Regions from separate parts of the Pseudomonas cavernae genome, predicted to be linked through region 1. Evidence: predicted binding sites of a transcription regulator. Region 1 holds the regulator's gene; the other holds the start of a gene.
The links. Region 1 encodes sigma-54, which starts transcription at its own class of promoters, with help from an activator protein. Its sites were predicted from a motif close to ANTGGCATNNANNTTGCTNT; they were not measured.

Region 1 (5,218 bases):
CGCCGACGAACTTGGCGGCGGCGCGGGCGTGCAGGCCGAGCTTGTTGATGATGGTGATTTCGCAGGCAGGCATCGCGGTAAGAATCCTTAGCTGAGGTCGCGGTGGCGAACCTGGACATTCTTCAGAGGCTGTTTGAGGGCTTGGCCGAGGCGCTCGGCCAGGTACACCGAGCGATGATGGCCGCCGGTGCAACCAATGGCGATCGTCACATAGGCACGATTGCTGGCGGCGAAGCGCGGCAACCATTTGTTCAGGTAGGCGAGGATGTCTTGGTACATCTCTTCGACGTCCGGCTGCGCCGTCAGGTAGTCGACCACCGGTTGCTCCAATCCTGAATGGTCGCGCAGTTCGGGCTTCCAGTAGGGATTGGGCAGGCAGCGCACGTCGAACACCAGGTCGGCGTCCACCGGCATGCCGCGCTTGAAACCGAAGGATTCGACCAGGAAGGCCGTACCCGGTTCGGGTTTGTTCAGCAGGCGCAGCTTGAGGGTGTCGCGTAGCTGATAGAGGTTGAGATGGGTGGTGTCGATCTTCAGATCGGCGAGGTCGGCGATCGGCCCCAGCAGGTTGGCCTCATCCGCGATCGCCTCGGCCAGCGGCCGATTCTCGTTGGTCAGCGGGTGGCGCCGGCGGGTCTCGGAGAAGCGCTTGAGCAGGGTGGCGTCGTCGGCGTCGAGGTACAACACGTCGCAGTTGATATGGCGGGCGCGCACCTCGGCGAGCAGTTCGGGGAAGCGCTTGAGCTGGCTGGGCAGGTTGCGCGCATCGATCGACACGGCCACCAGCGGTTCGAGCAGCTCGGTGTGCAGCAGGGCGCGTTCGGCGAGTTCCGGCAGCAAGGTGGCCGGCAGGTTGTCGATGCAGTAGAAGCCGTTGTCCTCAAGGACATCGAGGGCGGTGCTCTTGCCTGAGCCGGAGCGGCCGCTGACGATGATCAAGCGCATGAGGAGACTTCCTTAGGAACCGTTCTGAACGTCCACAACGACCTGATACAGGCTGTCGCTGCTCTGGGCATGGCGCAGGCGCTCACGTACGTCGCTGCGGTCCAGCATGCTGGCGATCTGCCGCAGCAATTCCAGGTGTTCGTCGGTGGCCGCTTCCGGTACCAGCAGGACGAACAGCAGGTCCACCGGTGCGCCGTCGATGGCATCGAAGTCGACCGGGGCTTCCAGGCGCAGCAGCGCGCTGATTGGCGCGGCACAGCCCGGCAGGCGGCAGTGGGGGATGGCGATGCCGTTGCCGAAACCGGTCGAGCCGAGTTTTTCGCGGGCCACCAGGCTTTCGAAAATATCTTGGCCATCGAGGTCGGGCAATTCGCGGGCGACCAAGTTGGCGATTTGTTCCAGTACACGTTTTTTACTGCCGCCCGGCACGTTCACCAGGGAACGGCCGGGGGTCAGGATGTGCTCGAGTCGAATCATGGGTAGGGAATGGTGTCAGCGCGCCGGGGCGCCTTGCAGGCGACCCTGCTGCTTTTCCTTGTGCTTGATGAGTTGGCGGTCGAGCTTGTCGGTGAGTAGATCGATTGCTGCGTACATGTCTTCGTGTTCGGCATTGGCGACGACTTCGCCGCCGGCGATGTGCAGGGTCGCTTCGATTTTCTGTCTGAGCTTCTCGACCGTCATGGTGACCTGCACGTTGGTGATTTTGTCGAAGTGGCGCTCCAGTCGTCCGAGTTTTTCGCCGACATAGTCGCGTAGGGTGTCGGTCACATCCAGTTGATGTCCACTGATGTTGACTTGCATACCGCGTTCTCCTTATTGCCGTGTGTAAAAACAGGCTAACGGGCCTGTCACCGGAACACTTTGGCCTGGATCAATGTTGCCGTCACATCAGTCGCTTGCGTTCGCTGGAAGGCGCTATTCCGAGGGATTCACGGTATTTGGCGACGGTGCGACGGGCTACTTGAATGCCCTGTGCTTCCAGTAAACCAGCGATCTTGCTGTCGCTCAACGGCTTTTTCGCATTTTCCGCAGCGACCAGTTTTTTGATGATCGCGCGGATTGCGGTGGAGGAGCATTCGCCGCCTTCGGCGGTGCTGACGTGGCTGGAGAAGAAGTATTTCAACTCGTAAATGCCACGCGGCGTGTGCATGAATTTCTGCGTGGTGACCCGGGAAATGGTCGATTCGTGCATGCCCACGGCTTCGGCGATGTCGTGCAGCACCAGCGGCTTCATCGCCTCGTCGCCATAGTCGAGGAAGCCACGCTGATGTTCGACGATCTGGGTGGCGACCTTCATCAGCGTCTCGTTGCGACTTTGCAGGCTCTTGATGAACCAGCGTGCTTCCTGCAGCTGATTGCGCATGAAGGTGTTGTCGGCGCTGGCATCGGCGCGGCGCACGAAACTGGCGTATTGCGGGTTGACCCGCAGGCGCGGCATGGCTTCCTGGTTCAGCTCCACCAGCCAGCGGTCGTTATGTTTGCGCACAATGACGTCGGGCACCACGTATTCCGCCTCGCTCGACTCGATCTGCGAGCCGGGGCGCGGGTTGAGGCTCTGGATCAGCTCGATGACCTGACGCAGCTCGTCTTCCTTGAGGCGCATGCGGCGCATCAACTGGCTGTAGTCGCGGCCGCCGAGCAGGTCGAGGTAGTCGCCGGCCAGGCGCTGGGCCTCGCTCAGCCAGGGGGTCTTGGCCGACAGCTGGCGTAGTTGCAGGAGCAGGCATTCGCGCAGGTCGCGCGCGCCGATGCCGGCCGGCTCGAATTGCTGGATGCGATGCAGCACCGCTTCCACTTCGTCCAGTTCGATGTCCAGCTCCGGGTCGAAGGCTTCGAGCACTTCCTGCAGGCTTTCCTCCAGATAGCCCTGGTCGTTGATGCAGTCGATCAGGGTGACGGCGATCAGGCGGTCCTTGTCGGACATCGGCGCCAGGTTGAGCTGCCACAATAAGTGGGTTTGCAGGCTTTCGCCGGACGAGGTGCGGGTGGTGAAGTCCCACTCGTCATCATCGTTGCTGGGCAGGCTGCTGGCGCTGGTCTGGTAGATGTCTTCCCAGGCGGTGTCGACGGGCAGTTCGCTGGGGATGCGTTCGTTCCATTCGCCTTCCTCCAAGTTGTCGACCGATGAGTTGACTTCCTGGTAGCTGCTTTCCGCGAAGGACTCGCTCTGCTCGGCGGGAGCACTCGGAGTGTCGGCGCCATCGGCCAGTGGATCGGCATTGTCGAAGTCGTCGCCATCTTCCTGGCGTTCGAGCATCGGGTTCGATTCCAGGGCTTCCTGAATCTCTTGTTGCAGATCCAGGGTCGACAGCTGGAGGAGGCGGATGGCTTGTTGCAGCTGCGGTGTCATCGTCAGCTGCTGGCCCATCTTAAGGACTAGCGATGGTTTCATGGCAGAGGGCTTAGTACCTTATTCGCCGGCGCCGAGGCGCCATCCACTACGGGGCGCCGGGGTGCCGTCAGGAAGCAAATTATATGCCTGATCCTTAGGCGTTTTCCTAGTCTACTGCCGCCTTGTCGCGCACCGGCCGTACTACAGGCGGAATTCGTGACCCAGGTAGACTTCTTTCACCAATTGGTTGGCCAGGATCGTCTCGGCATCGCCCTCGGCGATCAATTGGCCATCGTTGACGATGTAGGCCGTCTCACAGATATCCAGGGTTTCCCGTACGTTGTGATCGGTGATCAGGACGCCAATGCCTTTGGCCTTGAGGTGGTGGATGATCTGCTTGATGTCGCCAACCGAAATGGGGTCGACGCCGGCAAAGGGTTCGTCGAGGAGGATGAACTTCGGGGCGGTGGCCAGGGCGCGGGCAATTTCTACGCGCCGGCGCTCGCCGCCAGACAGGCTCATGCCGAGGTTGTCGCGGATATGGCTGATGTGGAATTCCTGCAGCAGGTTTTCCAACTCCTTGCGTCGTCCGGCGCGGTCGAGGTCCTGGCGGGTTTCTAGGATCGCCATGATGTTGTCGGCGACTGACAGCTTGCGAAAAATCGAGGCTTCCTGCGGCAGGTAGCCAATCCCGGCGCGTGCGCGGCCATGCATGGGCAGGTGGGTGACGTCCTGTTGATCGATGCGCACACGGCCCTGATCGGCGCCGACCAGGCCGACGATCATGTAGAAGCAGGTGGTCTTGCCGGCGCCGTTGGGGCCGAGCAGGCCGACGATCTGCCCACTTTCGATCGACAGGCTGACGTCGCGGACAACCTGGCGGCCTTTGTAGCTTTTTGCCAGGTGCTGGGCTTTCAGGGTGGCCATTACTGCGGCGCCTGCTGGTCGGCGGGTTTTTTCTTCGGTTGGATGACCATGTCGATGCGCGGGCGCGGGGTGGTCACGTTGGTGCCCGTGGCGCGGCCGGCGTTGACGATCTGGCGCTGGGTGTCATAGACGATCTTCTCGCCCTCGAAGGTGTTGCCTTCCTGAATCACCTTGGCCTGGTCGATCAGGACGATGCGGTCCTTGCTGGCGAAGTACTGGATGGTCAGGCCATAGGCCTTGACGATTTCCTTGTCGACCTCCGGTTTCTGCTCGTAGTAGGCCGGTTTGCCCACCGAGGTGAACACGTCGATGTCGCCTTCGGCGGTCTGGGTGATGGTCACCGTGTCGCCGGTGATCTTCATGCTGCCCTGAGTGATGATCACGCCGCCACGGTACACCGCGACGCCTTGCTTGTCGTCCAACTCGGCGCTGTCGGCCTGCACGCGGATCGGCTGTTCGCGGTCGGTCGGTAGTGCCCAGGCGCTGGTGCTCGCAATGGTGGCACCCAGGCTGAAGAGCAGGGGCAGGGTGCGGAGGGAGAACTGGTTAACGAACCTCATGCTGGCCTCTTACGTTGGACAGCAGGAGCACCCGGCTGTCTTTCAAATACGCTTTCATTCCATTAGCCGTGGTCACCCCGTTGGCGGCCTCGATTCTAACGGCTTGCTGGGTCTGCGCATATTCCTTGTCGGGGAACACGGTCATGCGGCTGGTGGTAATGATGGTCGGGCGACCCTTAGCGTCGGTGCGTTCGACGCGTACGGCATCGATCAGTTCGACCTCCTGACCGTTGGGTGACACTTCGGCGCGCTCGCTGCGCACGTGCCAGGGCAATGGCGTGCCACGGTAGAGTTGCAGGTCCGGCTGGGACACTAGGCTGACATCGCTAGCCTTGAGGTGCTCGATCTTGGTCCCGGTCATCTCGTAATGCAGTTTGCCGTCGGCCTGATACTGCACGGTGCGGGCGTTGACCGCATAGAAGTCGATGGCGGTGTCGGCGCCGGTGTTGGCCAC
Region 2 (5,218 bases), 490 kb from region 1:
GGCATTGGGCCGTTGGCCGCCCATGCTGTTGGCCGGCGTCAGTTGCAGGCGCTGGGCATTGCCGGGGTGGGGGCGGTCGGTGAACACCCGGTTGCCTTCGGCGTCGAGGTAGGTGTAGACCTCGGCCATGGCCGGCAGGCCGAGCAGGAGCAGGCAGAAGAGCGTAAGGCGCATGAGTCAGGGCGTGGCTCGGGGGGTGGGGGCTGGCGGGCGCAGCGCCGGGCTGCTGGTGTTGACGCGCTGCACGGTGAAGGTCTCGGTCGCGCTCTGCTGGATCGCTTGGTCGCCGCTGAGGACTTCCACCGCCAGGCTGTGTTCGCCGCGCGCGATGTTGGTCAACTGCAGGCTCGTCACCTGGCTCGGCGCGCCATAGGGCTGGCCGTCGAGGAGCAGGCGCAGACTATGGCCGGGTTGCAGGCGCGGTTGTAGCTCGACGCTGACGCTGAAGGTGCCGCTGTTGGCGCGCAAGGCCGCCTCATCGGGAAGGTTGGCCAGGCGCAGCTGGCGGTAGGGCGCTTGCTCGGCCTGAACATTCTGCCCGGCGTCGCCGGCCGCCGCGCTTGGCGCCTGCATCTCCACGGTATTGGGCGGCGGCAATTCGACCGTCTCGCTCTTAACGCCGTGCGGTGGCTGGTTGGTGTACACCGTATTGCCCTTGGCGTCGGTGTATTTGTAGATCTGCGCGCTGGCCGGCAGGGTCAGTGCCAGCATCAGGCAGGCAATCGGCAAACGCATGCGTGTGCTCCTCGGGTGGACTGCGCTAAGCCTTGCATCGCCGGGCGTGACTGGCAAGGGAAAAGGCCGCGGCGGCGGCGCGCGTGGCCGACCTTGCGCAGTGGTCGGCAATCCCGCCGCTGAGTGGGCTGGCGAACTCGGAATGATCCTAGGTTCGACTCGGGGGTTTCCGATAGAACGCAAGGCATAAAAAAGGCCTCCCGAAGGAGGCCTCATGTTCAGCAGAGCCGGATCAGACGCTGTAGTACAGGTCGTATTCCAGCGGGTGCACGAAGGTGCGCACCTTGATTTCTTCTTCGCTCTTCAGCTCGATGTAGGCATCGATGAAGTCGTCGGTGAACACGCCGCCCTTGGTCAGGAACGCACGGCCCTTGTCCAGCTCTTCCAGCGCCTCTTTCAGGCTGCCGCAAACCTGCGGGATCTCTTTCGCCTCTTCCGGCGGCAGGTCGTACAGGTTCTTGTCGGCGGCATCGCCGGGGTGGATCTTGTTCTGGATACCGTCCAGACCGGCCATCAGCAGCGCGGCGAAGGCCAGGTAGGGGTTGGCAGCCGGGTCCGGGAAGCGCGCCTCGATGCGACGGGCTTTCGGGCTAGAAACGTACGGGATGCGGATCGAGGCGGAACGGTTGCGGGCCGAGTAGGCCAGCATGACCGGAGCTTCGAAGCCCGGAACCAGACGCTTGTAGGAGTTGGTCGCCGGGTTGGTGAAGCCGTTCAGGGCTTTACCGTGCTTGATGATGCCGCCGATGAAGTACAGGGCGGTCTCGGACAGGCCGGCATAGCCTTCGCCGGAGAAGGTGTTCTTGCCATCTTTGGATATGGACATGTGCACGTGCATGCCCGAGCCGTTGTCGCCGTACAGCGGCTTCGGCATGAAGGTCGCGGTCTTGCCATAGGCGTCGGCGACGTTGTGCACGCAGTACTTCAGGGTCTGAACTTCGTCAGCCTTGGCGACCAGGGTGTTGAACCTCACGCCGATTTCGTTCTGACCGGCAGTCGCCACCTCGTGGTGGTGAACTTCGATGACCAGGCCCATTTCTTCCATGGCATTACACATGGCGGTACGGATTTCGTGGTCGTGGTCGCACGGCGGAACCGGGAAGTAGCCGCCTTTGACGGCCGGACGGTGGCCCTTGTTGCCGCCTTCGACGTCCTGGTCGGTCATCCACGAGCCTTGCTCGGAGATGATCTTGAACATCGAGCCGGAGATGTCGGACTTGAACTTCACTTCGTCGAAGATGAAGAACTCAGGCTCCGGGCCCACGAATACGGTGTCACCGATGCCGGTGGTCTTCAGGTATTCCTCGGCGCGCTTGGCGATGGAGCGCGGGTCGCGGTCGTAGCCTTGCATGGTGCTCGGCTCGATGATGTCGCAGACCAGGATCAGGGTCGGCTCTTCGGTGAACGGGTCGAGCACGGCAGTTTCGTCGACCGGCAGCAGGATCATGTCGGAGGCTTCGATGCCTTTCCAGCCATGGATGGACGAGCCGTCGAACATCTTGCCGTGTTCGAAGAAGTCTTCGTCCAGAGCATCACGGGCCGGCATGGTCACGTGGTGCTGCTTGCCTTTGGTGTCGGTGAAGCGCAGGTCTACCCACTTCACATCGTTATCTTTAATCAGTTGAAGCGCCTTCGACATGATGTCCTCCAGAAGGTAAAGGCTTAACGATTAGCCTCTGAGTAATAAAGTTGAAGCCGGGGCGGCATACTCCGCCAGGGCAGTCTGCCTCACAAGGGAGCAAATTGCGTGCCAGTGCTCCAGGTTGGGAGCGAGCCCTGAAACTCAGGCGTGGCGGGGGTTGCGATGGCGCGTGGCGCGTCCTGATGCACTATTGTGGGGCTGGCTGATTTTTGCCCGCCTCATGTTGGTGCGTCGGTTGGGCGGCTATACGATAGTTGATTAAACCTTGAGCAATTTCGGCTATAATCCGCGCCCCTGTTTTTCGACCTCGCCCGCGCGCGCTGTTTTCATGAAACTGATCGTCAAAGTCTTCCCGGAAATCACCATCAAGAGCCGCCCGGTGCGTAAGCACTTCATCCGGCAGCTGGCGAAGAACATTCGCACGGTGTTGCGCGACCTCGATCCCAAGCTGGAGGTGAGCGGCGCCTGGGACAACCTGGAAGTGCAGACCGCGCTGAGCGAGCCGAAGGTGCTGCGCGAGATGATCGAGCGGCTGCGCTGTACGCCGGGCATCGGTCAGTTCCTCGAGGTGCACGAATACCCGCTGGGTGACCTCGACGACATCGTCGAGAAGTGCAAACGTCATTACGCCGACCAGCTACTGGGCAAGATCTTCGCCGTGCGCTGCAAGCGTGCCGGCAAGCATGACTTCACTTCCATGGACGTCGAGCGCCATGTCGGTAGCCAGCTGCGCCAGCAGTGTGGCGCCGCCGGCATCGCGCTGAAGAAGCCGGAAGTCGAAGTGCGCATGGAGATCCGCGACCAGCGCCTGTTCGTCGTGCATAAACAGCACGACTGCATCGGCGGCTATCCGCTGGGCACCATCGAACACTGCCTGGTGCTGATGTCCGGCGGTTTCGACTCCACCGTGGCGGCCTATCAGATGATGCGCCGCGGCCTGGTCAGCCACTTCTGCTTCTTTAATCTGGGCGGCCGTGCCCACGAGCTGGGGGTGATGGAAGTCGCCCATTACCTGTGGGACAAGTACGGCCGTTCGCAACGCGTGCTGTTCGTGTCGGTGCCGTTCGAGGAAGTGGTTGGCGAGATTCTCGGCAAGGTCGACAATAGCCACATGGGCGTGATCCTCAAGCGCATGATGCTGCGCGCCGCCACCGACATCGCCGAGCGCTTGAAGATCGATGCGCTGGTCACCGGCGAGGCGATCTCCCAGGTGTCCAGCCAGACCCTGCCGAACCTAGCGGTGATCGACGCGGCGACCGAAAAGCTGGTGATGCGTCCGCTGATCGCCGCCCACAAGCAAGACATCATCGATACCGCTTACGAGATTGGCACCGCCGAATTCGCCAAGCACATGCCGGAATACTGCGGCGTCATCTCGGTCAACCCGACCACCAAGGCCAAGCGCGACCGCGTCGAATACGAGGAGCGCCAGTTCGACATGGCGGTGCTCGAACGAGCGCTGGAGCGCGCGCGGCTGGTGGCCATCGACCGGGTGATCGACGAGCTGGGCGAGGATGTGCAGGTCGAGGAGCTGGCCGAGGCGCTGCCGGGGCAGATCGTCCTCGACATCCGCCACCCGGATGCCGCCGAAGACCAGCCGCTCACGCTTCCCGGCATCGAGGTGCAGGCGCTGCCGTTCTTCGCCCTCAACAGTCGCTTCAAGAACCTGGATGACACCCGCCAGTACCTGCTGTATTGCGACAAGGGTGTGATGAGTCGCCTGCATGCCCATCATTTGCTCAGCGAGGGGCATGCCAATGTGCGCGTTTATCGTCCGGCTTAAACAGCCGGGGCTGCTTGGCGGCAGTATCCGCCATCGCCCCCCCGACCCGAGCTGAATCACTGCATTGCTTTTCATATTGGCCGCCCAGAATCGCGGCACCTGAATCCCTAATCGAGACGACATCGTGATCGAAAATCTCCGCAACATCGCCATCATCGCCCACGTCGACCATGGCAAAACCACCCTGGTCGACAAGCTGCTGCGCCTGTCCGGCACCCTGGACCGTAAAGAGCTGGAATCCGAGCGCGTGATGGACAGCAACGACCAGGAAAAAGAGCGCGGCATCACCATCCTGGCAAAAAACACCGCCCTGAAATGGAACGGCTACGACATCAACATCGTCGACACCCCCGGCCACGCCGACTTCGGCGGTGAAGTCGAGCGCGTGATGTCGATGGTCGACTCCGTGCTGCTGGTGGTCGATGCCCAGGACGGCCCGATGCCGCAGACCCGTTTCGTGACCCAGAAGGCGTTCAAGGCCGGCCTGCGTCCGATCGTCGTGGTCAACAAGATCGACCGTCCGGGCGCGCGTCCGGATTGGGTCATCGACCAGATCTTCGACCTGTTCGACAACCTCGGCGCCACCGAAGAGCAGCTGGACTTCCCGATCGTCTACGCCAGCGCCCTGAACGGCATCGCCGGCCTCGACCACGAAAAAATGGACGAGCACATGGATGCCCTGTTCCAGGCCATCGTCGACCACGTACCGACCCCGAATGTCGACGTCGACGGTCCGTTCCAGATGCAGATCTCTCAGCTGGACTACAACAGCTTCCTCGGAGTCATCGGTATCGGCCGTATCGCTCGCGGCAAGGTCAAAACCAACACCCCGGTGGTCGCCATCGGCGCCGACGGCAAGAAGCGTCAGGGCCGCATCCTGAAGATCATGGGTCACTCGGGTCTGCATCGCGTTGAAGTCGCCGAAGCCCAGGCTGGCGACATCGTCTGCGTCAGCGGCATGGACGAGCTGTACATCTCCGACACCCTGTGCGACATGAACAATGTCGAAGCCCTGCCGCCGCTGTCCGTCGACGAGCCGACCGTTTCCATGACCTTCC

Region 2: glnA (glutamate--ammonia ligase) is a predicted target of sigma-54. The motif match lies at 2,471-2,490, and genes of this name have one in related genera.

Annotation. Positions count from the first base shown of each region.
Region 1 is NZ_CP032419.1:4,071,974-4,077,191, reverse strand. It holds gene D3880_RS18565 (HPr family phosphocarrier protein) at 1-73, opposite strand, end outside; gene rapZ (RNase adapter RapZ) at 88-945, opposite strand; gene ptsN (PTS IIA-like nitrogen regulatory protein PtsN) at 958-1,422, opposite strand; gene hpf (ribosome hibernation-promoting factor, HPF/YfiA family) at 1,438-1,746, opposite strand; gene D3880_RS18545 (RNA polymerase factor sigma-54) at 1,829-3,337, opposite strand; gene lptB (LPS export ABC transporter ATP-binding protein) at 3,479-4,204, opposite strand; gene lptA (lipopolysaccharide transport periplasmic protein LptA) at 4,204-4,764, opposite strand; gene lptC (LPS export ABC transporter periplasmic protein LptC) at 4,751-5,218, opposite strand, start outside.
Region 2 is NZ_CP032419.1:4,560,539-4,565,756, reverse strand. It holds gene D3880_RS20750 (DUF4124 domain-containing protein) at 1-174, opposite strand, end outside; gene D3880_RS20745 (DUF4124 domain-containing protein) at 178-735, opposite strand; gene glnA (glutamate--ammonia ligase) at 968-2,374, opposite strand; gene thiI (tRNA uracil 4-sulfurtransferase ThiI) at 2,706-4,160, shown strand; gene typA (translational GTPase TypA) at 4,285-5,218, shown strand, end outside.